Regions from separate parts of the Ruminococcus sp. AM26-12LB genome, predicted to be linked through region 2. Evidence: riboswitches for the same ligand, from Rfam matches in the RefSeq annotation. Region 2 holds a riboswitch; each other region holds the start of a gene.
What was found. A riboswitch is a leader RNA that binds a small molecule or an ion and turns the genes downstream of it on or off. The one in region 2 is predicted to bind cobalamin.
Positions count from the first base shown of each region.

Region 1: another riboswitch for cobalamin. It lies ahead of DW694_RS07405 (cysteine-rich small domain-containing protein); the one in region 2 lies ahead of DW694_RS07130 (ABC transporter substrate-binding protein).
Region 3: another riboswitch for cobalamin. It lies ahead of DW694_RS07470 (sirohydrochlorin cobaltochelatase); the one in region 2 lies ahead of DW694_RS07130 (ABC transporter substrate-binding protein).

Region 1 is NZ_QUJX01000008.1:49,786-57,836, forward strand. It holds gene DW694_RS07390 (glycyl-radical enzyme activating protein) at 1-62, opposite strand, end outside; gene DW694_RS07395 (glycyl radical protein) at 74-2,599, opposite strand; gene DW694_RS07400 (phosphatase) at 2,953-3,669, shown strand; gene DW694_RS07405 (cysteine-rich small domain-containing protein) at 3,777-4,064, opposite strand; cobalamin riboswitch at 4,331-4,501, opposite strand; gene DW694_RS07410 (C40 family peptidase) at 4,733-6,193, opposite strand; gene DW694_RS07415 (N-acetylmuramoyl-L-alanine amidase family protein) at 6,477-7,967, opposite strand.
Region 2 is NZ_QUJX01000007.1:165,684-173,734, reverse strand. It holds partial or broken gene rhuM (RhuM family protein) at 1-263, opposite strand, end outside; gene rlmD (23S rRNA (uracil(1939)-C(5))-methyltransferase RlmD) at 351-1,844, opposite strand; gene DW694_RS07150 (hypothetical protein) at 2,055-2,285, opposite strand; gene DW694_RS07145 (CGGC domain-containing protein) at 2,505-2,858, opposite strand; gene DW694_RS07140 (ABC transporter ATP-binding protein) at 2,895-3,650, opposite strand; gene DW694_RS07135 (iron ABC transporter permease) at 3,650-4,735, opposite strand; gene DW694_RS07130 (ABC transporter substrate-binding protein) at 4,750-5,844, opposite strand; cobalamin riboswitch at 5,946-6,228, opposite strand; gene pcrA (DNA helicase PcrA) at 6,342-8,051, opposite strand, start outside.
Region 3 is NZ_QUJX01000008.1:68,720-76,770, forward strand. It holds gene DW694_RS07465 (hypothetical protein) at 1-115, opposite strand, end outside; gene DW694_RS07470 (sirohydrochlorin cobaltochelatase) at 237-1,529, opposite strand; cobalamin riboswitch at 1,691-1,866, opposite strand; gene DW694_RS07475 (FAD-dependent protein) at 2,186-3,565, opposite strand; gene DW694_RS07480 (DNA internalization-related competence protein ComEC/Rec2) at 3,685-5,961, opposite strand; gene DW694_RS07485 (GerMN domain-containing protein) at 5,997-6,953, opposite strand; gene DW694_RS07490 (ATP-binding protein) at 6,964-8,051, opposite strand, start outside.

The DNA of each region.
Region 1 (8,051 bases), on a different contig from region 2:
CCATCGTGTACTGAATATTTCTGAATATCAAAGATCCTGCCCTTTGTATCCAAATAGTCCATTCGTTACTCCTTTAGAAGCCCTGCTCAGTACGTCTGATGATATCGTCCTGCAGAGATCTGGAAAGTGTAGTGAACAATGCGCTGTAGCCTGCAACACGTACAACCAGATGTTTGTACTTCTCCGGATGCTTCTGTGCATCCAGAAGTGTTTCTCTGTCAACAACGTTAAACTGCATATGCATACCCTTCTGATCAAAGTATCCGCGGATCAGTGCTACGAATTTCTCCAGTCCTTCTCTTCCTGCAAGTGCTGACGGATGGAATTTCTGATTGAACAGCGTTCCGTTGGATACGATAAAATGATCCAGGCGGGATACAGAAGTTGCCGCAGCTGTCGGTCCCTTCACATCCTTGCCGGCTGACGGGGAAACACCATCTGCTACCGGAGTATGTGCGTAACGGCCATCCGGTGTTGCACCGGTCTGTCCGCCAAGAGGAACGTTTGCAGATACAGGATAAAGTCCTGCCTGATAATGTCCGCCTCTCGGGTTCATATATTTCTGAAGCGGCTTGGTGTAAGTATAAGCCACATCTCTTGCAAAATAATCCACATCCGGGATATCGTTTCCAAACTTCGGAACCTCCTCGATCATCTTGTGGATCTCTTCGAATCTTGCTTTCTTCTCCGGAGATGGCTCTGTTCCGAGAGCTGCTGTCATAACAGCTGTTGCGGTCTGCTCATTTACGCGGATGCCATTCTCCTGAAGCTTCTGCATAACAATGGTGGTGATATCTGCTGCAGACTGTGCATCGATACCCTTGCCGTAGTTCCATGCCAGAGCCTCCTTCAGCTCTTCCATGGTCATCTTCTTTTCTTCATATACAAGTTTGCGGATCGCATACAGAGAATCTGCCATGTTTGCAATACCAAATCCCTGAGGACCTGTAAAGTTATAAACAGCTCCGCCTTCCTGAACGGATTTGCCTCGTTTCAGGCAGTCATCCACCATACAGGAAAGGAATGGAAGCGGACATCTCTCCGCATGTGCCACATCAATGGCATTATCAGCATTTACAAGCAGGGAAATGAAATATTCCATCTGTTTCTTATATGCATCATAGAACTCATCGAAGCTCTTCATCTCTGTAACATCGCCGGTCTGGACACTGATCTGTACCCCTTTGTCCATACCATTAGAGAAAACCATCTCCAGCGGACGGCACATGTTAAAGAATGCAGCGTCATGCCAGCCCTCTGTCTTACCTGCCTTCTGCGGTTCTACACAGCCGATGATGTTATATTCTCTGGCATCTGCAAGAGAAAGGCCGCGGTTCTGCAGTGCAGGAATGATAACCTCATCATTGTAATAAGCCGGAAGTCCGATTCCTGTTCTTGTAAGCTCTGCAGCCTTGATCAGGAATTCATGTGGTGATCCGTTCCATACTCTTACAGAAAGAGACGGTGCCGGAAGGTGCACATGCATAGACGCCTGGATGCACATAAAGGAGAGATCATTGGTCACATCCTCGCCATCCTTGTTCTGACCACCTGCGATCAGGTTCTGGAAAAGGCTGTAGCCTGCAAAGCCTTCTGCAGATGCAGCATCACGGCATTTATTCAGGTCGTTTAATTTTACCCATATGCAGTCCATCAGTTCCTGGGCAAATTCTCTGGTAAGATTGCCTGCTTCCATATCACTCTTGTAATACGGATACATATACTGGTCAAAACGTCCCGGAGAAATAGAATGTCCGCTGCTTTCCATCTGGATCAGCTGCTGTACAAACCAGAAGGACTGGCACGCCTCATAGAAGTTACGGGCGCCCTTCGCCGGTACGCGTGTACAATTGGATGCGATCTGAAGGAGTTCCTGTTTTCTGGTCGGATCCTGACACTGATATGCCATCTGCTCTGCGAGCTCGGCATAGCGATGTGCATAGTCGATAACTGCCTGACAGCTCATGATAACTGCTTCCAGGAAACGGGATTTCTTTGCGTAATCACCATCTCCTACATTACACTCATCCAGTTCCTTCTGAGCTTTGGCAATGATCCCTTCATAGCCGATCGCCAGAACTTCTTCATATTTAACGGTTACGTGTCCTACACCATTGTAGAAATAGTTTCCGGGTGTAAAAATATTGTGGTCAATGGCAAGAATCGCTTCCGGTGCCATATAGGAGGTTGCAAGCTCACTGGTAGTCTTGCCTTTCCAGTATTTATGTACCTCACGGAGCTCCGCCTTGGTTTCCTCCGCAATATAAAATGGATCGGCTGTTCTGGTAGCCACTGTATCCAGCTCATCTTCCAGCCACTGGAAAGAATACTCCGGAAACGTCTGACATCCTCTCGGCGCCAAAGTGCTGCTTCCGACGATCAGCTCCTCATCACGGATGATGATCGGAATGTTGTGCAGGATGTGGGCAAATGCCTTGGCTCTGCGGGTGATGATCGGCTCGTCTTCTGTTGCTTTGTAAGACTCTGTGATCAGTTTTGCTCTGGCAGATTCGATCACCGGCATCTTTGCATAAAGATTATCTACAAGATGTGTGATCCTGTCTGTTTTCGGAACATCTGCTATATGAAATTTCTCCATGATTCTCCTTTCTCATAACCGGTTGTTTCTGGTGATCTGTCTGCCTCTACGCTTCCAGAACCGCTCCTGTCCGGCTATGTGCTCATGTAGTTTTATTATACCTTACCCCTACTGCGATGTCAACGAAATCCAACATGTGTTTCTAGCTGTTTTTGTGGGTTTTATCGGTTGTGCCCTGTTGATTTTATTTGTTTTTTGTATTTTTATGTTTTTCTCTATTGACTTTGTTTTTCTGCTCTGCCATACTTGAATTTATATAGGAATTCCTTTGTTTTTCAGAAAAATTTATGCAAAGCGGACATTCGTATTCCGCTCTGTCACATGTTCTCAAACAGTAAAAGAGGTGTATTTTTATGTATCTTTCTGATATGCATACCCACTCCATCGCCAGTGGTCACGGCACGGAATGTACCATCACAAACATGGCACGCGCAGCTGCCGAGAAAGGTCTCCGGCTTCTCGGGATCACTGATCACGGTCCCGGCACTCTGGCAGCCGGAACTTCCTCCTATTTCCGCAGCCTTACCTATTCTCCCAAAAAACATTTCGGTGTAGAATTACTCTACGGAATTGAACTGAATATCCTTGACCGCAACGGAACGGTAGATTTAGATCAGGAATTATTATGTAAACTTGATTACGCCATTGCCAGCATGCATGCCTGGAATTACCGCTGCGGTACCAGAGCCGAAAACACAGAAGCTTTTATCAATGTAATGAAAAACCCCTGTGTAAAGATCCTCGGACATAGTGATAACACTCATTACCCGGTTAATTATGATGCGCTTGCAAGGGCTGCCAGAGAAACCGGCACGATCTTTGAGATCAACGAAGCTTCTCTTGCACCTTATGGCTATCGTGGCGACACAAGAGAAAACTGTTTCGAGATCCTTCGATGCTGCCGCAAATATGATCTGCCGCTGCTTCTTTCCAGTGACAGCCATGGCCCGGAGCATATCGGAGATTTTACCTGTGCTGCTGAGTTTGTTCATCAGGCCATGTTTCCGGAACAGCTGATCCTCAACAACCAGATTCCCAGACTCAGGGTTTTTCTCCAAACCAGAGAATGATCTTCTGTATCTTTTCCGACAGATAACAGATATTGTCCACTCCAAACAAAACAGGCCAGTTCAAACACAGGAATATACATTTTCCTGTATCTGAACTGGCCTGTTTTTTATTTTTCCCGCTGCTTCCGTACAATTTCCGCAAGCTCGCTATATTTACCTGTAACATATCCAAAATTTTCTCTTCTGTGAGGAAGCTTGCACTCGGTGCAGTCTTTAATCCCGCTTTCCGTAAAGCGGAAATTACCACCACATTTATCTCCCAGTGCATATAAAGGACAATAGCAGAACAGACAATTGAAGTTCTCCGGATCTGCTCCTTTATGGCACGGAAAATACTCACAATTTTTGTGGCTGAAGTAAGAGTATTCTTTGCCTTCCCAGTATGGTTTCTCCATGGCTCTTTTCTCCTCTCCTGACATAACCACACATAACTTTTTCCTATAAAAAAGAGGTAGCGATGCCACCCCGGGGTAGAAATATAATCCGTTCATGAGTGCGCGGAGGGAACGAATGTATCCGGAGTAGTATCGCCTGCCATTTAATCATGTATAATTCATATGAACAGGCGCATTCCATAAAAAAATGCCTACTCTCGTAAAAAAGTAGACAACGTCCCAGGGGTGCGGAGTCCCTGAAATGGTTGTTACACTTTACACGGAAGTTTAACCTCGCCATAACAAGCAGGTTTCCTGGCTCCGGGATCATGGCTCCTCTCTCCTTCTCATACATACGTACAATGGACTATGAGATTCGCTCCTCCGTTACAGTGACCGGATCGCTCAGGTTTCACACCTGATTCCCTTTTCTGTGGACTTCTGATAATCAATATATAACTGTCAGCTATCCTCAGCACTTGCTATGTTCAATATGGAATTATACTGACATTATAATAACATCCTGTTAATTATATGTCAATACTGTTTTCAATATTTATACATTTTTGAGCATATTTTATTGCTGTTCACTCCGTTCCATGGGTTTTCAATATTTTTTCCGACGTCAAAAACAGCCCGACAAACTGCTGTCGGGCTGCTGTATTTTTATTTTCTATTGTACGTTCTTATTATACAAGACGTCTTACAGATACAATTGTTCTGTATGTAGCATCATTGCTGATCTTGATCCCATCCTGAGAGTTCGATGCATGAACGATCTGGCCATTACCCATGTAAATAGCCACGTGTCCGCCATAGCAGATCAGATCTCCCGGCTGTGCATCTGCGTAGGATACTTCTGTACCTGCATTCTGCTGCTCATAGGAGGTTCTCGGAAGGCTGACTCCGAAGTTCGCATAGACACTCTGTACAAATCCGGAGCAGTCTGCACCATTGGTAAGGCTTGTTCCGCCCCATACGTAAGGATTTCCCACAAACTGTGTAGCATAATTCACAACAGAAGATCCGGAACCACTGCTGTAAGAAGAACTGTCACTGTCTGAAGATGTATCCTCTGCATTAGATGTGTCCTCTGCACTTTCTTCAGATGCGTCTGTGCTGTTATCGTAATCTGCGTCTGCATTATCCTCTGTATTCTCAGTATCCTCGGACGCATCATCATTCTCACCATTGTCTGCATCTTCATCCACATCCTCGGTGTCATCTTCTGCAGTATCCTCATCTGCATTCTCGATCACGTCGCCGTCCTCATCGTACTGTCCGTCTTCGCTCTCGTCCGCCTCATCCTGCTGTGCTTCCTGCTCTGCCTGGCGTCTTGCTTCCTCTTCTGCCTCAGCCTGTGCTCTCGCTGCTGCTTCAGCCTCGGCCTGACGTCTTGCCTCTTCCTCTGCTGCAATACGCTCAGCCTCTAATCTCTGAAGCTCTGCAGTCTGCTCTGCAAGAAGGTTGGCATAATCTGTAGCCTGCTGCTGTGCGTAGGCGATCTCATTATCATAATCTGCGGATGTGGCACGCTTCTCATCCAGCTGTGCCTGCAGGTTCTGGGACTCTGCCTCATATTCCTGCTTCATTCCCTCCAGCTCTGCCTTCTCCTGTGTGTACTGTGCCTCCAGGTTTGCCACCTGCTGGATCGTATTGGAATATTTTTCAAGACTCTTACGGTCCTGCTCATAAGTCTTCTGTGTGTACTCTGCTCTTGTAAGAAGGTCAGACAGGTTCTCTGCATTCAGCATCATCTGGAACCATGCATCGTCTCCACCCTTCTCATAGAGATACTGGATACGTTTCTTCATTGCCTCATACTGTTTCTGCTTGGCATTTTTGGCCTTCTCAAGGTTGGTCTGTGTAGATGCAATGTCGGCTTCCTTATTGGAGATATCTCCCTCCAGTGTCTGGATCGAAACCATCACGTTTACAAGATTGGCATCAAGAGTTGAAATCTCGCCTTCAATCTGTGACTTCTGTGAGGAAAGCTCATCCAATCTGGAATAAGTCGCATTCAGCTGTTCGTTGGTCGCATCCATCTCCTGCTGAAGTGCTGCCTCATCTTCTCTTGTTGCGCTTACGCTGACTACCTGTGCTCCGCTGATGATGAGCGCCAGTGTCAGACATAATATCCTTTTCTTCATGACTGTTCACCCTCGCAATCTGATTCTAATTTAATACAGCGGATCTGACCATCCGCTTCGTTGGTTTTCTTTGTAATACTTTTGCAATATCTTGTTTCAATCTTTTTATATATTAACACAGTGTTATTTGGATTGCAAGGATTTTCTATTAATTAGTTTAAAACTTTGTAACATTTATTAATGATTTTGACATTAAAAAAGGAGAACCCGGGTTATCTCAGGTTCTCCTCTCACGTTTCTTATTTCTATTTGTTACATACAAATTTCTTTCAGCACATCCTGATCAGAACAGATCTGCAAGGATCTGATTGGCTGTCTTATTCAGATATCCGTTGGGATCGGAAAGAGTGCTTCTGTTCCATCTGAAGTAAGCACCGTTTCGGATATAGTTACCACTGGATTCATGATAGTCATATTTGCTGGCTCCAGGATACCTAGACATATAAGTTTCTGCCAGTTTGATCGCCTGGCTTCCGTAAGTTCCGCTTGGTGTCGGTGTTCCGGAAATCTGTACGCCGGCATTCGGTGTACAGTGGAGGATCACAACACTCTTATCGGAACACTGTCCGAGAACGATCCAAGTATGTCCGCTGTTGTATCCGATATCTCCCGGATAAAGCTTCCAGTTTGAGCTTGCCAGCTGAGACTGGGAAACAACGGTACCCATTCCCTTGCCGGAATACAAAGATCCAAGATTTCCGGAAACATCCGTGTACATAGGTCCACCGGATCTGCTCTGCATGATCTGATATACAGACCATCCTACAAAGCCGGAGCAGTCAAGGCCCTTCTGTTCTGTAGCTTCACTGAGATCCATATAATATCTGTAATTATAGGAGCTGGAATTGCTGTCATACCACTGTTTCCATTTTGGACTGATGCCCTTTCTGGTCGCATCTGACCAGTTGTGGCCGCCGCCCCATACGTAAAGAGTCTTTCCTACCGGAAGCAGTGCATTAGCAAGGAAATTCTTGATGGTCCTGGAGCTTGTAGCTGTAGTAGTGCTTGGGTTGGTATCCAGGACACCATTGCTGCCAAATGTATACTTCTTGCCATCGATCGTCTTCGTTCCCGTAGCCATGACACCGGTTGACGGATCGAAATAATATTTATATCCTTTTTTGGAATTTGTGACCCAACCGGTAGCCATCACGCCGCTCTTGCTGTAAAAATAATAGGTATCGCTGCCGATCTTCTTGAAGCCCTTATACATAGCTCCCGTGTTTGGATCAAAATAACGCTTCTGCTGTTTCTTATTCGTTGCCCAGCCCTTTGCCATAAAGCATTTGCTGGTAAAATATCTGGTCACATTCTGCTTGTCTGTAAGGAATACGCTTCTGGCTGCAGCACCACTGCCGCTGTAAAAATAATATTTCTTATTACTGATCGTGGCCCATTTCGTTGTCATATATCCGCTGGTGGGATTAAAATAGCGGGTATTGTTCTTACTGTCTGTAAGCCAGCCTGTTGCCATATAGCCCTTGGCACCGTTGACATTATAAAAATATCGTTTGCCCTTGGAATCCTTAGCCCAGCCCTTCATCTGCACGCCTGTGGATTTATTAAAAAAATATTTCTTCCCGTTCAGTGTAAGCCAGCCTTTTACCTTCTGGCCATTCTGATAATAATAGGACTTTCCTTTTTCTGTTTTAAAGCCGTTTTTGGTCGCAGCCTGTACATCTGTTGCCGTTGTATGTACAGTTGCTCCGGCTGCAAAGAACATCAGAACAAAAAAAAGTCCCCAGAGTTTCCATTTTCTGCTTAATTTTCGCATACATACCTTCCTTTGATAGATAGATCATTGATATTTACTATTTCTTAAGTCCGGCCGATCGTAAACGTTACAATTTTGTTACAA
Region 2 (8,051 bases):
ACATCAAGATTGTAATAGTCTACATTGTAAACTTTTCCATCAGAAGCAGTTGTTGCAAATTTTGCAACAACTGAATCCCGCTGTAATTCACCTTCGATAAATATATTTTTAATATGTCTGGAAATGGTTGATTTATCTCTCTGAAACAATTCTGCCATCTGATCAATGGACAACCAGACGGTATCACCATCAAAAGTAGTTTCAACTTTCGTCAGACCATCCTCTGTCGTATAAATAATCATATCTGCTTTTTCTTTGTACATAAATTAATTTTCCTCCAAAATCAGATACATTATCAATGTGAACAATTTAAAAAATAGAAATTCAACACAGCCACTATGACAAAATCATTATTCTGCATCTTTACCATTTATAATACGGTAGTAATCATCCATATCCACGCTGAGTTTTACCGTGGTATCTGGTTTTCGGTTGCTCAAGAGGCACACGGTCTCAACATGAACGCCCTGGCAGAACTGATCCACTGCACAGGCGTGGGTCATCTCATATCCTGCCTCATAAAATGCCGGGAGGTCTCTCACAAGACTTGTAACTTTGCAGGAAATGTATACGATCTGGTCTACGCCGTAAGCCAGGATCTTTGGAAGGGCTTTGGGGTGAACGCCATCTCTGGGCGGATCAAGGATGATCATATCCGGTTTCTCCGGCACCTCGTCCAGAACCTTCAGCACATCCCCGGCAATAAAACGGCAGTTATCAATGCCGTTAAGTGCAGCGTTTTCTCTGGCGGCTTTTACCGCATCTTCCACGATCTCCACGCCGATCACCTCGCTGGCAACGGACGCCGCAAGCTGTGCAATAGTTCCTGTTCCGCTGTAAAGATCAAACACTACCTTATCTCTGGTATCTCCTACATATTCCCGCACTTTGGAGTAAAGGATTTCCGCTGCCAGGGAATTTGGCTGAAAGAAGGAAAAGGTGCTGATCTTAAATTTCAGTCCAAGAAGTTCTTCATAGAAATAATCCTTTCCATAAAGGATCTTCGTCTCGTCGCTCTGTACCACGTCGGATAAAGAATCATTTAAAATGTGCATGATCCCCACGATCTTCCCTTCCAGCGGAAGCGCAAGAAGCTGTTCTTTCAGAGGCTCCAGATCATATTCTTCCTGGGTGGTGGTTACCACATGGACCAGGATCTCACCACTTGTGACGCCTCTTCGAAGAAGAAGATGTCGAAGATACCCCACATGCTGCAGCTTTTTATAGAAGCTGGCATTACGCTCCAGGAAAAACTCCCGCACGCAGACCAGGATCTTCGTCATATCCGGATGGACAAGCTTACAGTCATCCGTATTCAGGATATCGTAAGTGCTTCCCTTCTTGTGAAGTCCAAGGGACAGCGGCCCATCCTTATACTCATCCCCAAAGGAAAACTCCATCTTATTGCGGTACCCAAACTCAATAGGACTGCCATAAATCCCATCCCAGTGATATAAATGATCTGCAGCCTCAGCTTCTTCCGTCCCATCACCGTTCTTCCCGATCTTAGCCAGACTTTCTTTTACTGCCCCATCCAGAAGTTCTCTCACCTGGCGCTCCTTCATCTCCTTCTGCGCCTCATAGCTCATGGTCTGGTACATGCAGCCGCCGCATGCCGGAAACTCCTGACAGGCAGGTTCTCTTGTTTCCAGGGGAGATTTCTCCAGGACCTCCAGAAGACGTCCTTCCGCCCGGCCGGAACGTTTCTTATTGATCATAAACCGGACTTTCTGTCCCGGGATTCCGTTTTTTACAATTACTTTCTGGTCATCAACCCAAACAAAACCTTTGTTTGGAAATTCCACTTTTTCTATAATACCTTCGTAAATTTCACCTTTTTTCATAAATCCTCTTTCTGTTTTATAACCAGCAGACAATAATTCGAACATTCAGGATCCTCTTTACTGTCTGCTCATGAACGCCAGCGTTTCACGGTCCGTCTTCAAAAATCAAGCCCCGGTACCGCGCCGGGGCTTCAATTATCCGCTTCTCATATTCATACATAACAAACAACCATTCTGATCTGCTCAAAACAGCCTCTGCAGTGAAAGTTCTTACTCTTCCTCATCCTCGAAATAATCATCGAAGTCATCATCAAAATCTTCTTCAAAATCTTCCAGATAATCCGGAGCGAAGAAACGGTATACTGCAAACGCAATACCGGCAACAGCTGCAACAGCACCGATGATCGCCAGTACCCAAAGGACTGTGTTCTTATCTTTCTCTTCTTCTTTTTTCTTCAGTGTTGCGAGCAGTTCTTCAAGTTTTGTTGTATTTAAATTCATAACACTGCACCATCCTTTCTTTCTGTTCGGCTGTACTGTCTGTCAGTAAATCTGCAGCGCAGCGTTTTTTGAGGTCGCTGCACCCGAGCCTTTTTTTAATGTTCTTATTATACCACCATATGTCTGGTTTTACCAGAACTTACACAAATTTTCGCAGAAACATTCTGTAAAAAAATCGCCGTATTTCCGGCATTTCCGGAAAGATACGGCGGTTTTCTCTTATTCTTTATGGGTTCCTCGGATCACTTTGATCCCGCGTTCTTCTATCAGACCGCAGATCTGTGTTATCCGCGGACATTCCTTTTTTTCCTCATTCAGACGGCATACCCCGACATGGATGACGCTGATCTTTTCACTGACCAGCCGGTCTGCCTTTTCCAAAATCCCCTCATCTTCAGCAGGTTCTTTTGCATTGGTTTCTTTGCATCCGTTGCATGTCATCACAGCTGCCAGAATCGTATCTTCCGGATAGTCGGAAAAAAAATCTCTTCTTTCCCGAAATGCAGACAGACATCCTGCCCTGGTACACACATCATTGGAATTAAGGCATGTCAAAATCCCGATCTTTTTCATCTTTTTCCCTCTATGCATCCCGCCTCACAGCCAGAATCATAAAAACAAAATATGCATCTTTCCGCGGCTGTCGTAAACGATCTCCGCTTCTACTTTATAGATCCTGCGGATCAGCTCCGGGGTCAGGACTTCTTCCGGCGTTCCATAACCTTCCAGAACTCCGTCCTTCAGTACATAGATCTTATCACAGTATGCTGCTGCAATATTCAGATCGTGAATAGCAGAGATCACGGTTACATTAAGTTTTTTCACCAGCTCCATCAGCATGATCTGGTGGGTAATGTCCAGATGATTGGTAGGCTCATCCAGAATCAGTGCAGAGGTCTGCTGGGCAAGTGCTCTTGCCAGGATCACCCTCTGCTGCTCTCCTCCGGAAAGAGTGGAAAAGGTACGGTCTGCAAACGCCTCCATCTGTACGGTTTTCAGCGCTTCATCCACGATCTGGTAATCTTTTGCATTGTCCCGTTCCAGAGTCTTTTTATGAGGCGCACGCCCCATAAGAACCACCTCGCGGACCGTAAAATCAAAATTATAATAATTGTGCTGTGCCACCACGGCCATTTTTTTCGCAGAGCTTCGAACACTCATGGAATGAAGCTCCTCGCCGTCCAGATACACGGCTCCTGCGTCTGGTTTCAGAATACGGTAAATGCATTTCAGCAAAGTGGATTTTCCGCTTCCGTTTGGTCCGATGATTCCTACCAGTTCCTTATCCTTGGATTCCATGGAGATTCCCTTCAGGATCTGTCTGGCGTGAAAACCAACCTGAATATTTTCTGTGGTGATCTTCATTACCGGGCACCTCCGAATCCATAGGATTTCCGCACAAGCAGATAAATAAAGCAGGGAGCACCGATAATGGATACCAGCACACCGATGGGCATCTCGGAATTTTTAAGGATCACACGACATGCCACATCGCACCAGATCAGAAACGATGCACCAAGAAGCGCACTTAAGGGGAGCAGTTTTCTGTGATCTGTTCCAAAAAGGATCCGGACCACATGAGGGATCACCAGTCCCACAAATCCGATCACACCGGCACAGTACACGGCAAATCCGATCATAACAGAAGCAACGATCAGATAAAAAGTCCGCAGTCTGTGCAGATCTGTTCCAAGGGTAATGGATACGTCATCTCCCAGAAGCATCAGATTCAGGTTCCGGTACTGCGTCCAGAAAACAGCCACGCACACCAGCGTGACCGGAAACATTACACCCACTCTGGTCCAGCTTGCTCCGGCAAGACTTCCCATGCTCCACTTCATAACTTCTGTTGCCGCATTTTTGTCATTGGTAATATAAATGACAAAATTGGAAAAAGCAGAACAGACTGCGCTGACCGCCATTCCCGCAAGGATCAGTTTTGCGGAAGTTGCCTTTCCACCCATGTTTGCAATGGCGATCACCGCAAAAGAAGTGATCATCGCGCCAATGAAAGCTGTGATTCCCACAGAGTTTCCACCAAGAAAGCTTCCGATTCCAAGCATGATGGCCAGTGTGGCACCCAGAGATGCACCAGATGAGATACCCAGCACATACGGGTCTGCCAGCGGGTTCTGCACGATAGCCTGCATCACCACGCCGCACACGGAAAGAGCCATTCCAACTGCCAGAGCCAGAAGGACTCTAGGCAGCCGGATCAGCCACACAACATCATGAACTGCGCCTTCCGCATAGGCGGACAGACTTTTTATATGAAACAATTTATAAGCGATAACGCTGTATACATCCTTCAGTGACAGATCCGCATTTCCAAAAGTGATGGCTGCAAGTATGGAAAAAATAAGGAATCCTGCAAGTCCGATGAGAACTGCCACATACATGGATGTTCTGAGCACCTTATCTTTTTTTCTCTGTGAAGCTGTTTCTTTCACTGCATTTTCTCCGATCAGTCAAGATTTACGTCCGGATATAATCCCTTTGCAAAAGTTTCGATTCCGTCCTGGGTACGTGTTGCACTTGCATACATCTCACTGAGCATGATCGGGTAAACACGTCCGTTCTTTACTGCGTCAAGGCTCTTCAGGGACTCATCATCCTGGATCACTGCAAGCTGGCTGTTCTTAACAGTTTCCGGATCATCTCCTGCATATGGCATGTAAACCACAAAGATCACGTCAGGGTTGGCTGCGATGATATCCTCTTTTCCAACGGTGGAAGCATCCGGGTTTGCAAGAGTTGCGCCTAACTGTGTTACCATATCTCCGCCAAGGCTCTTTACGCCATAGTTTGTGATGTCATCTCCAAGAGGCTCCAATACCATTACGCTTGGTTTGTCTTTTACATCTGCAGTTGCAGTAAGAGTTTTGTCGATCACTGCTTTTGCATCATCAACGATAGCCTGTGCTTTGTCCTGTACATCGAAGATCTTTCCGATATTTAAGATATCTGTGAATTCATTTTCCAGTGTTCTGTCGCCGTCCGGACGAGTATTGGTGTTGTAGTAGGTGTTGCAGCCTTTGTCGATCCAGTCTGTTACATTTCCCAGATTCTTATCAGAGAAAAGAGAGCTCCAGGATAAGATCATGTCCGGCTCCAGCATTGTTACAGTTTCAAGGGATGGGGTAAATTCGTCAAGATAATTTGTTTTTGAGAATGCTTCTTTGAGATCTTCCGGAACTTCATTATCAAGACCTGCGGTAGCTACCAGGTGGTCTTCCAGACCAAGTGCGAGCATAGTCTCAATGCTTCCCTGATATACAGCAAGGACTTTTTCCGGTGCTTTTTCATAAGTGGTTTCGATTTCGTTTCCATCGTAATCATAGGTTGTGATGGTCAGAGGATATTCTGTCTTGGTTGCCTCTGCGGAAGAATCTTCGGTGTCTGCAGACTCTGTACTGTCTTCTGCTGCCGGCTGGTTGTCTTCCTTGATGGTCTCGGAGTCTGCTCTCTCTGCGGCATAAACAGCCGGAGCTGCTGATACGGTCATTGCCGCTGCCATTACCATTGCCATGATTCTTGTGGATACATACTTGTTTTTCATTTCATTTCCTCTCTTTTCGCCTGTTTTATCTCCTGTTGCCTATGGGTAACCGAAAAGATGGGGCTTCATAAAATCTGCACGGAACACTTTGTACGGAAGCTCCCACTTACATACTGTCAAGCAGGTTTCCTGACTTACAGACTCAGAAAAAACTCCGCAAAATAAAAACTGATACACCATTCATCTTTTAGCCGATCATGAATGATGTATCAGAATTTTCTCCAGAATCTCTCTGACATCGGGATTTCGCCTTCTCACATGAGTTTCTGCAATGGCATGTGAAATCCCTTCTTCTGTATACAGTGGCCGCAACCGCTCAGGCTTTTTACCCGATTCCCTCTCACAGTATCCGGCAGCATATGTGCCGGTGATACTGTTCACTTCACAGCAATTCAATTACGCTGATACTGATTCTAACATACCGGTTTTCCAATTACAACCTTGAGGCCGGATTTTTACAGTTTTTTGCAGAAATAGTCTGCCCGGAGAGATCCCTCTCAGATCTTTTTCAGCTTGGCAAAACCGGCGAACATTTTTTTCACGCCGACTTTGTCAAAGTCTACCGTCACTTCGTAGTCTCTGCCGCCGTCTGCGATATTTTTTACGATACCGACTCCGAATTTCACATGACGGACCGTGTCTCCCTCACCATAGTCCAGGCTGTCCGCCTTCTTCACTGTGAAATCTTTTTTCTGCAGGGTGCTCTTTGCCTGGAAATTCATTTTCATCTGGGCATAGGCGCTTTTCGGAGATACGATATCATCTACTCTGGGCTTTTTCTCCTGAATGGTATGTCCAAGATCTACCAGCTCCCGTGGAACCTCCCTTACAAAACGTGACACACGGTTATACTGAGTCTCCCCACGGATCATCCGCTGTTTTGCACAGGTTAAAGTCAGTTCCTTCATGGCACGGGTGATCCCCACATAACAGAGCCTTCGCTCCTCCTCGATATCCGACGGATCACCGGACCAGATGGAAGCATATCCCGGAAAAACACCGTCCTCCATTCCCACGATAAATACATTGGGGAATTCCAGTCCCTTGGCACTGTGAAGGGTCATCAGCAGCACATAATCCTGATCCGGATCAACAGAATCGATATCTGCCACCAGTGCGATCTCCTCCAGAAATGCAGAAAGTGTTGCCGGCTGTCCGGCCTCCTCCATGGCTTCCTGGAAGGATTCTGTCTTGGAGATCAGCTCATCGATATTTTCGATCCTCGCCTGGGCCTCCTCCGTTTTCTCTGCCTCCAGTTCCTTCACATAACCGGTAAGCTCAATGACCTCTTCCAGGGTTTCACGGACTGTATAGGCCTCTGCCTTACTTTTCAGTCCCTGGATAAAGGATACAAAATCATTGATCTTTCCTGCTGCCCTGCCAATGGACGGTACTTCCTCCACCACGCGTAGCGCATCGTAAAAGCTCAGGTTCATCATATCCGCATAGTCCTGGACACGGCCGATGCTGGTGAGTCCGATCCCTCTTTTTGGCACATTTAAGATCCTGCGCACAGCCAGATCATCACTGGCATTGTCAATGGTCTTCAGATAGCTTAACAGATCCTTGATCTCTTTGCGGGCATAAAAATTCACGCCGCCGACAATCTTATAAGGAACATTTGCCAGGAGAAATTTCTCCTCAAAGAGACGAGACTGGGCATTGGTCCGATAAAGTACTGCACAGTCCTTGTACTGGAACTTCCCGTTGCGGCGCCCCTGGATGATCTCTCCTGCAACATACTCCGCTTCCTCAAATCCGTTGTTGAACTGACGGAAATGTACTTTATCGCCCTCTTCGTTCTCTGTCCAGAGGCGTTTTTCCTTACGCTCTGTGTTATTGACGATCACCTCATTGGCTGCATTGAGGATATTCTGGGTAGAACGGTAATTCTGTTCCAGGCGCACCACCTTAGCCTCAGGAAAAACCTTCTCAAAGCCTAAGATATTCCCGATATTTGCTCCACGAAAACGATAGATGGACTGATCATCATCACCAACCACACAGAGATTCTTGTATTTCTCAGCAAGAAGACTTACAAATTTAAACTGGGCAGTATTAGTATCCTGATACTCATCCACCATAATATATTTGAAACGTTCCTGATAATAGTCCAGGATATCCGGATTATGCTGAAAAAGCTCCACAGTCTTCACGATCAGATCATCAAAATCCAGCGCATTGTTTCCCCGGAGGATAGACTGATA
Region 3 (8,051 bases), on a different contig from region 2:
CCTCACCGGACTCTGTTTTTGTTTCATCTGTTTTTGCCATCGCAGGTACAGAGCCCAGCACCAGGACTGATGCACTTGCCATTGCAAGAATTAAGTTTACATAGCGTTTTTTCATGATAATCTTCTCCCTTCCATAGATACAGCAATCTGCCCGGAAAACAGTCTTCCTGATCTTTCCGGGCAGTTACATTGATTTCTTATAGGTATCTGAACTCACTCAGATATTTTTATATTTATTATTCTGCGGACTCCTCAGCAGAATCAGCCTCTGTATCTGCTGCTGCATCAGAATCTGCGGACTCCTCAGTGCTTCCCAGAGAATCGATGGCTGCCTTTGTATGCTCTACATAAAGCTTCTCAACTGCTTCGATTCTTCCAAGACCCTCGATCTGGCAGTCAACCTTATCGAAGTTTCCGGATGCTACAAACTGGCTCTTCCAGGAATCCTCATCATCACCGGCCATATCGTTATTTGCATGGTCTCCGGCAACAACCATCAGCGGACGAAGAACAACGTTCTTGTATCCTGCTTCTTTTACTTTCTCGATAACCTTGTCGCAGGCTGTATCTTCCGGCTTCCCCTCTACAGTACCGATGAATGCGTTCTTCAATCCAAGATTTTCCATCTGTGTCTGCATCTGATCGTATGTAATATTAGCTGTATGGGATGTTCCATGTCCCATGAATACGAATGCTGTGCCAGCCTCAGCTGCTGCATCCATGCTGTCAAATCCGGCCTCTTTGCAAGCCGTATCTGTGATCGCCTGAGCAACGGCTTTCTTGTCATCATTGATCACAGTTGCATCGTCTCCAACCTCACCGAGCATTGGCTCTGCGATAGCTACAGACTCGAATTTATCTTTATAGCCATTGATCGCTTCTGTCATCTCATCGTACTCAGCACCATGCATCAGATGGGTAGGCTGTACAACCAGATTCTTAACACCATTCTCTACTGCACGGTCAAGAGCCTGCTGCATGTTATCGATCACTTCATCATCTCTTGCCTCTACATGGTTGATGATGATCTGTGCTGTAAATGCTCTTCTTACAGACCAGTCCGGATAAGCTTCTGCAAGAGCATCCTCGATTCCCTTGACATCCTCTGCACGGCTGTCATTGAAGGAAGTACCAAAGCTTACAACAAGAAGTTCATTCTCACCGATCTCATCCTGGTTACGCGGATCGTCCTTGGAAGCATCTCCTGTGTCACGTCCGAAATAATCCGGATCTGCATTCTCACCCTCTACCAGCTCTTTCTGAGCATCTGTCAGAGCATCCCATGCTTCTTTGGCTGCCTTGCAGTCCTCATCTGTTGTGTCGTTTCTTTCCTGTACATAGATCTTGTCGATCAGAGCTGCTACATTATCTGCTGCTTCCTGATCTGCATCAGAAGCCTCTGTGGTATCAGCTGCCTCAGCGTTCTCTTCTGTAGCAGAATCCTCTGCTGCCATTGCTGTTGTAGCTGCCCCCATAGAGCATGTCATGGAAACTGCGAGCATCAGAGCTAACATTGTTTTTCTTTTCATTTCTTATTGTCCTCTTTTCATGTATTTCCAGAATACTGATATGTACAAAAAAACAGCAGCTCTCTGCGGCCGCCTGCTCACACATGATTCTCTGCGCAATACAAATACATAAAAAGAAGTTCTGTATTGTTATGGAGAATACCGATTCGTAAACCGCGAATCCCTGGATCTCACAATAAGGCAGTTCTCCTGACTTGGTTCCACGCTGCTTTCCCTTCCCGGTCTCCCAGTGGTTATAAAAGCAGCTCCCCTTTCACAGTGACGGTATCGTTCCGGATTCTCACCGGATTCTCTTTTGCACATCCGACTGGATGCAACCTTATCATTATAACATTTGCACATATTTTCTTTTATCTGGTTATCTAACTTTTACCACAAACTCACATATTTGTCAAGATTGATGTCAGACGATTCACGGTTTTCTGTGATCTTCGCTCACAAAAAACACCTCGCGAAATATTACCAGTGAACAGTAACCGGTTTTCTCCCTGTATCTGTCAGTTATTATCAGAATATTTTCTCCAATATTCATGCACATCCTGCATAAAAAACAGCCCCTTTCTGTCATCACCCTGATATCAGAAAAGGACTGTCTTACACTGGATATTCGCAATCCGCTTTGCTACTTGCTCATAACAAATAAACTGCTTTGCAGTTTATCTGGTAAAATACTCCTGCTCCAGGTATCTGGCTACGTAGATTCCGCTGGCAGATGCATGGGAAAGAGAGTGTGTCACACCGCTGCAGTCTCCGATAACAAAGAGACCCTTGTGGCAGGTTTCCAGATTTTCGTCGATCTCAACCTCCATGTTGTAGAATTTAACCTCCACGCCGTAAAGCAAAGTATCGTCATCCGCTGTTCCCGGTGCGATCTTGTCCAGGGCATAGATCATCTCGATGATGCCATCCAGGATACGTTTCGGCATAACAAGGCTTAAATCTCCCGGTGTCGCAGAAAGTGTAGGTGTTACGAAACTTTCCTCAATACGGGCTTTTGTGCTTCGTCTTCCGCGAATCAGATCTCCAAACCGCTGTACCATAACACCACCGCCAAGCATATTGGAAAGTCTTGCAATGCTCTCACCGTATCCGTTGCTGTCATGGAACGGCTCTGAGAAATGCTTGGATACCAGAAGGGCAAAGTTTGTATTGTTGGTATGCTTTGCCGGATCTTCGTAGCTGTGACCGTTTACTGTGATAATACCGTTGGTATTTTCATTCACGACAACACCTCGCGGGTTCATGCAGAAGGTACGAACCATATCCTCAAACTTCTCAGTTCTGTAAACGATCTTGCTCTCATAAAGCTCATCTGTCAGACGGCTGAAAACCTCCGCCGGAAGCTCCACACGGACTCCAATGTCCACACGGTTGGAAAGAGTCGGGATCTTAAGCTCTGTACATACCGTCTCCATCCATTTACTTCCGCTTCGTCCTGCGGAGATGATACAGTAAGTTCCCTCGTAACGCTCATCTCCTACAAAAACTGCATAACCGTCTTCAGTTTTTTCTACTTTGTCAACAGATGCGTCAAAATAGAAGTCCACATGGTCTTTCATTTTTTCATAGAGGTTCTGAAGTACCACATAGTTGATATCTGTTCCCAGATGGCGGACTGATGCATCCAGAAGATGCAGGCCGTTCTGAAGGCAGAGCTTACGAATCTCGCTGTTTGTGGTAGAATAAAGTTTGGTTCCCTCACCGCCATGCATCAGGTTCAGTTTATCTACATATTCCATCAGCTCTGTGGCTGTATCCTTGCCGATATGCTGGTACAGAGTTCCGCCAAACTGATTGGTGATATTATATTTCCCGTCGGAGAAAGCGCCTGCACCGCCAAATCCCTTCATGATCGCACAGGTTTTGCAATGGATACAGGATTTTACTTTCTTTCCGTCGATGGGACATTTTCTTTTTTCCAGAGGATGACCAGCTTCAAAAACCGCAATCTTTTTCTCCGGATCATTATTCATCAGTTCATAGGCCGCAAAGATTCCACCGGGACCTGCTCCTACGATCAGTACGTCATATTTCATAAATAAAAACTCCTTATCTTGTATTGCACATTTTCAGTATTTTGTTTTTGCACAAACCCTGTCTATTTTACAACAAACGTGTTCAAAAGTCATCGTTTTTTTCGATTTTGGAAAAAAACTCAATCCTTCCGGAACCTTCCGATCTTAAGCTTTTTTCCATCTGTTTCCACGGTAATAGCACCGTTTTTCATGGTGTATTCCACCTGACTTCCGGCCGCTTTAAGCCGCTCTACGGTTTCCGGTGACGGATGTCCGTAGGTGTTGGTAGAAGAACAGGAAATGATCGCCACTTCCGGCTTTATTTTCTCAAGAAATGCTTCTGTGGTAGAATAACGGGAACCGTGATGTCCCACCTTCAGACAGTCAACATCCTCAAGCCCCCCGGCTACCAGAAGCTTTTTCTCTGTATCTGCACCGATATCTCCGGTAAAAAGCATCTGAAAATCTCCAAAAGACAATTCCATCACCATAGCTTCCTCATTCACATCTTTTCCTGTGGCATTTTTCTCCGGCCACAGAACAGAAAAAGATACTTTGCCGCAAGGCAATTCATCCCCTTTTCCTGCTGTCACGACCTTAACTCCGGCTGTTTTTGCTGCCTCTGCAAGCTCCCTCCATGCATCTGGTCTTTCCGCCCAGGCAGGCAGGATCAGATATCCGGCCCGGATGGTTGTAAGACCTTTTCCCATATATTCCAGAAGCTCCTTCACACCGTTGATGTGATCCTGATCTGTATGGGAAATAAAAATCCCATCCAGCCAGGAAATCCCCTGACTTTTCAATGCCGGCAAAAGGCAGTATCTTCCAAGCTCCGACTGGCTGCTGCTTCCTCCGTCGATCAGAAAATGGTGATCCTCCGGGGTCTCCACAAGAATACCGTCACCTTGTCCTACATCCAGGCAGATCACCTTCAGGCTTCCTGCTGGATGATATCCCAGTATCAGGATTCCGACTGCCAGAAAAATACCGGCTGTTATCCGGATAGCATATAGCTTCCGGCAACCTGCTTCCGCCTGCTCCTCTGCTAGCTCCGTTTCCTCACTGACTGCTTTTTTCTTCCGGAACTGTTCTTTTATATACTGTCCCATAAACAGGACTGTGATCAAAAAGCCATAATATACCAGGATCTGCCATATTTCCGGCTCCCCTCCGATCCAGGTACTCCATCCTGATCTTCCTGCCAGACTGCAGAGATATTCATAAAAAAGCAGCAGTACCCTTGCCGGCAGGATTACCAGTTTTGCCGCAGGAATACTGAGAATTCCCAGCAGCAGCGCCGCCATTCCTCCAGTCAGCACTACCCCCACACTTGGAAGCACCAACAGATTCAGGATAAATCCGGCAATAGAGACTTCTCCGAAAAACTTCAGCATCACCGGCAGAGTCACAAGCTGAAGAGCTATAGGACTTACCAGTGCCTTTGTCCATTTTTTCTCCGCTCCTGCAAGGGCACAGATCTTTTCCGCAGCGAGCCCCATTCCCAGAACACAGCCAAAGGACAGAAGAAATCCGCTGTCCAGGAGATAGGCCGGAGATTCCACAAGGATCATCATGGCAGTTACGGAAAGAGCACTCATCATATCATAGATCCGTCCGGTGATTCTGGCTCCCATGGCGATCAAAAACATAGTTACTGCACGCATGGTGGAAACACTCCCTCCGGTCATGATTCCATACTGCAGCATCACTCCCAGAGAAAAAATCCCGGCAGGCCAGATTCCCAGTCCCATCTTCTTTAGAAGGTTATAAAGCCCCATTCCCAGAATACTGATATGAAGTCCGCTGATGGCAAGGATATGTATGATTCCGGCCAGCTGATAGCGCATCTGTGTTTCCGGATCCAGTTCCTGTTTGTCTCCAAGCGTCATGGCACAAAAAACAGGTGCATCTTTTCCTGCTGCTTCCTTCAGGATCTGTCTGCAGCTTTCTTTTATCTCCAAAAGAAGCTGCCTGTAGCCGGAATACACTGCTGTTTTCTTTTGGAGCACAGCCTTCTTCATAAAATAATAAATATGACGACAAGCATAATACTGTTGACTGTCAAAGCCCCCCGGATTCGCAGGACCTTCCACTCTTTTCAGTGTTCCCTTGACCAGAATCCGCATTCCCGGTTTCAGATCTTCTTCTTTTTTGAGAAATATTCTTACATTTTCAATTGGAAATTTTTTTGACTGATGGATAAGATATGTTTTTTTCAGATAAACAGACTGGGAAAATTCTGTGTTTTCATACTGTTCCACCTCCCCGCAGATCATGGAACCAGGGTGCGCTTCGATCTGCTCCTGCACATTTAACGGAAGGGGATTCCCCCTGATCAGAGGAATCCCCATAAGCTCCAGTGCGCCAAGACTCAGCACCATAAGAAAACACAAAAGCCACATCGGCCTTTTCGCCATAAATGTTCTCCCGTTTTCTGATATTTTGAAATGTTTTATTTTTTCTGTTCTTTTTTAGCCTTTGTATGTGCCAGCAGGCTGTCGTTCCATTCATAGAACTTATAAAGCTGCATATTCTGGCCAAAGGTCACTTCCTTGTTTCCTTCGATGGAAATCTCAACTTTGTCCACATCCGTTGCCGCGATCAGCGTATTTACCACCGAATACACGGCAACCTGTTCCGAAACATCCAGCGCATAATCCTGAAATACGGAATTATAATCCACATAGCAGATTCCGTTTGCTCTCGTCAGGGAAAGTACCTCTGAATTCTCCGGTATTGTAGGATAATGTCCTTTTTCCAGCGGACCTCTTGCAAGCTGCTCCAGAACCACCGTAGCCTTCGGAAGATTTCGTCTGTAGCGGACACTTCTCTGTTCCGCTACCAGTTTATCTCCGTTTTTATTTGTGAAATACAGAGTAAAGGTGTCATAGCTGTACACATCCCCATCGGACCCGGAAAACTCCACAAAGGTGTCGTTGTTCATGGCTCCCACTTCCTCACCCCTGGTATCTGTCAGCGGCTTTTTACCCACATAGATCTCCACAGAATCCACTCCTGGAACCTGTAAAAAGATCTTCACTATACCTGCCCGCACCAGAAGTTCTCTGGTACGTGACATTTTATCATAGGCCTCATTGAATTCTACGTTCAGGACTCCATCCTGTATAGAATAAGAAGAAATCTTTACCCCATCCGGAAAAAGTGAGATTCCGTCTTCCCGGGTCTCACGGTTATTCAGACTCTCGGAAAAATTGCGCAGCATCACTTCTGTTGTTTCCTTCTCCGGAGTATATTTTTCTTCTTTCAGTCTCGTTTCATCGCTGTTGATATAATAAAATCTATACTGCTGTTCTTCGTTTTTATTTCTTCCCGACAAACCTATGAAAGCAACCAGACCAAAAAGGATGCAGGCAGCGGCCACACAGATGATCAAAATCGTTTTTTTCATGCTGTACCTCCTAGGACGGGATATAGGACAGCGGGATCTTCACGGTAAATGTGGTTCCCTCGCCCTCTTTGCTGGATACCTTGATGATCCCATGATGCATGGCTATAGAACTTCTTGTAATAGCAAGTCCAAGACCGGTTCCGCCGATCTCTCTGGAATGGGATTTATCCACACGATAAAAACGCTCAAAGATCCGTTCAATGGAATCTTCCGGTATTCCCAGGCCGGAATCTGCAACCGTCACATAGAAATCCTTATGATCCGCATCCAGTGTTACGCGGACCCATCCCTCATCTACATTGTATTTGATACCATTTTCGACCAGGTTACTGATGGCAAGGGTAAATTTCACCTCATCCACATCTGCGGTTACCGGTCGGAACGAATCCAGGATCAGGTCAATCCTTCTCTGATCTGCAATAGGACGGAGACGCTTCAGGATATTCTCCAGCAGCTCATTGATATTCATATTACGGATATTCATATCTGCTGCTTTTTTGTCCATTTTTACCAGGGAGAGCAGATCGGTGATGATCTTGTTCTCTCTGTCAATCTCTTCTGTGATATCAGAAAGAAATTCCTGATACAGTTCCTCCGGAACCCCCTGCTGTCCTACCAGCGAATCCGCCAGAACCTTCATTGAAGTCATAGGTGTCTTCAGCTCATGAGACACATTGGATACAAACTCCTGTCTGGATTCATCCAACGTCTTCATTCTGGAAAGCATCTTGTTAAATGCATCTGTGATCAAAGCTGTCTCTGTATAATCCGGTACCGAAATCTCCTCATTCTGATATCCGTCTGTAAGGTCCTCGATTGCTTTCGTTACCCTGGCAAATGGCTTCACCAAGATCGTGGAAAGAATATACCCCAGAAAAATGGCCAGCACTACAATGATACCGATGATCAGAATCCCTTTCTGCTCCAGTTCATGGATGGTTGCTGTCACCTCACTGGAAGATGCCATGATCATCATGGCACCCTGCACCTGTTTTACATCCGGACTTTTTACCGGAACTGCCAGGATCAGCTTCTGGCTGTCAGAATCATATTGGTAGGCATCTTCTCCTTTAAAACAGTTCAATACTTTCTGGGAAA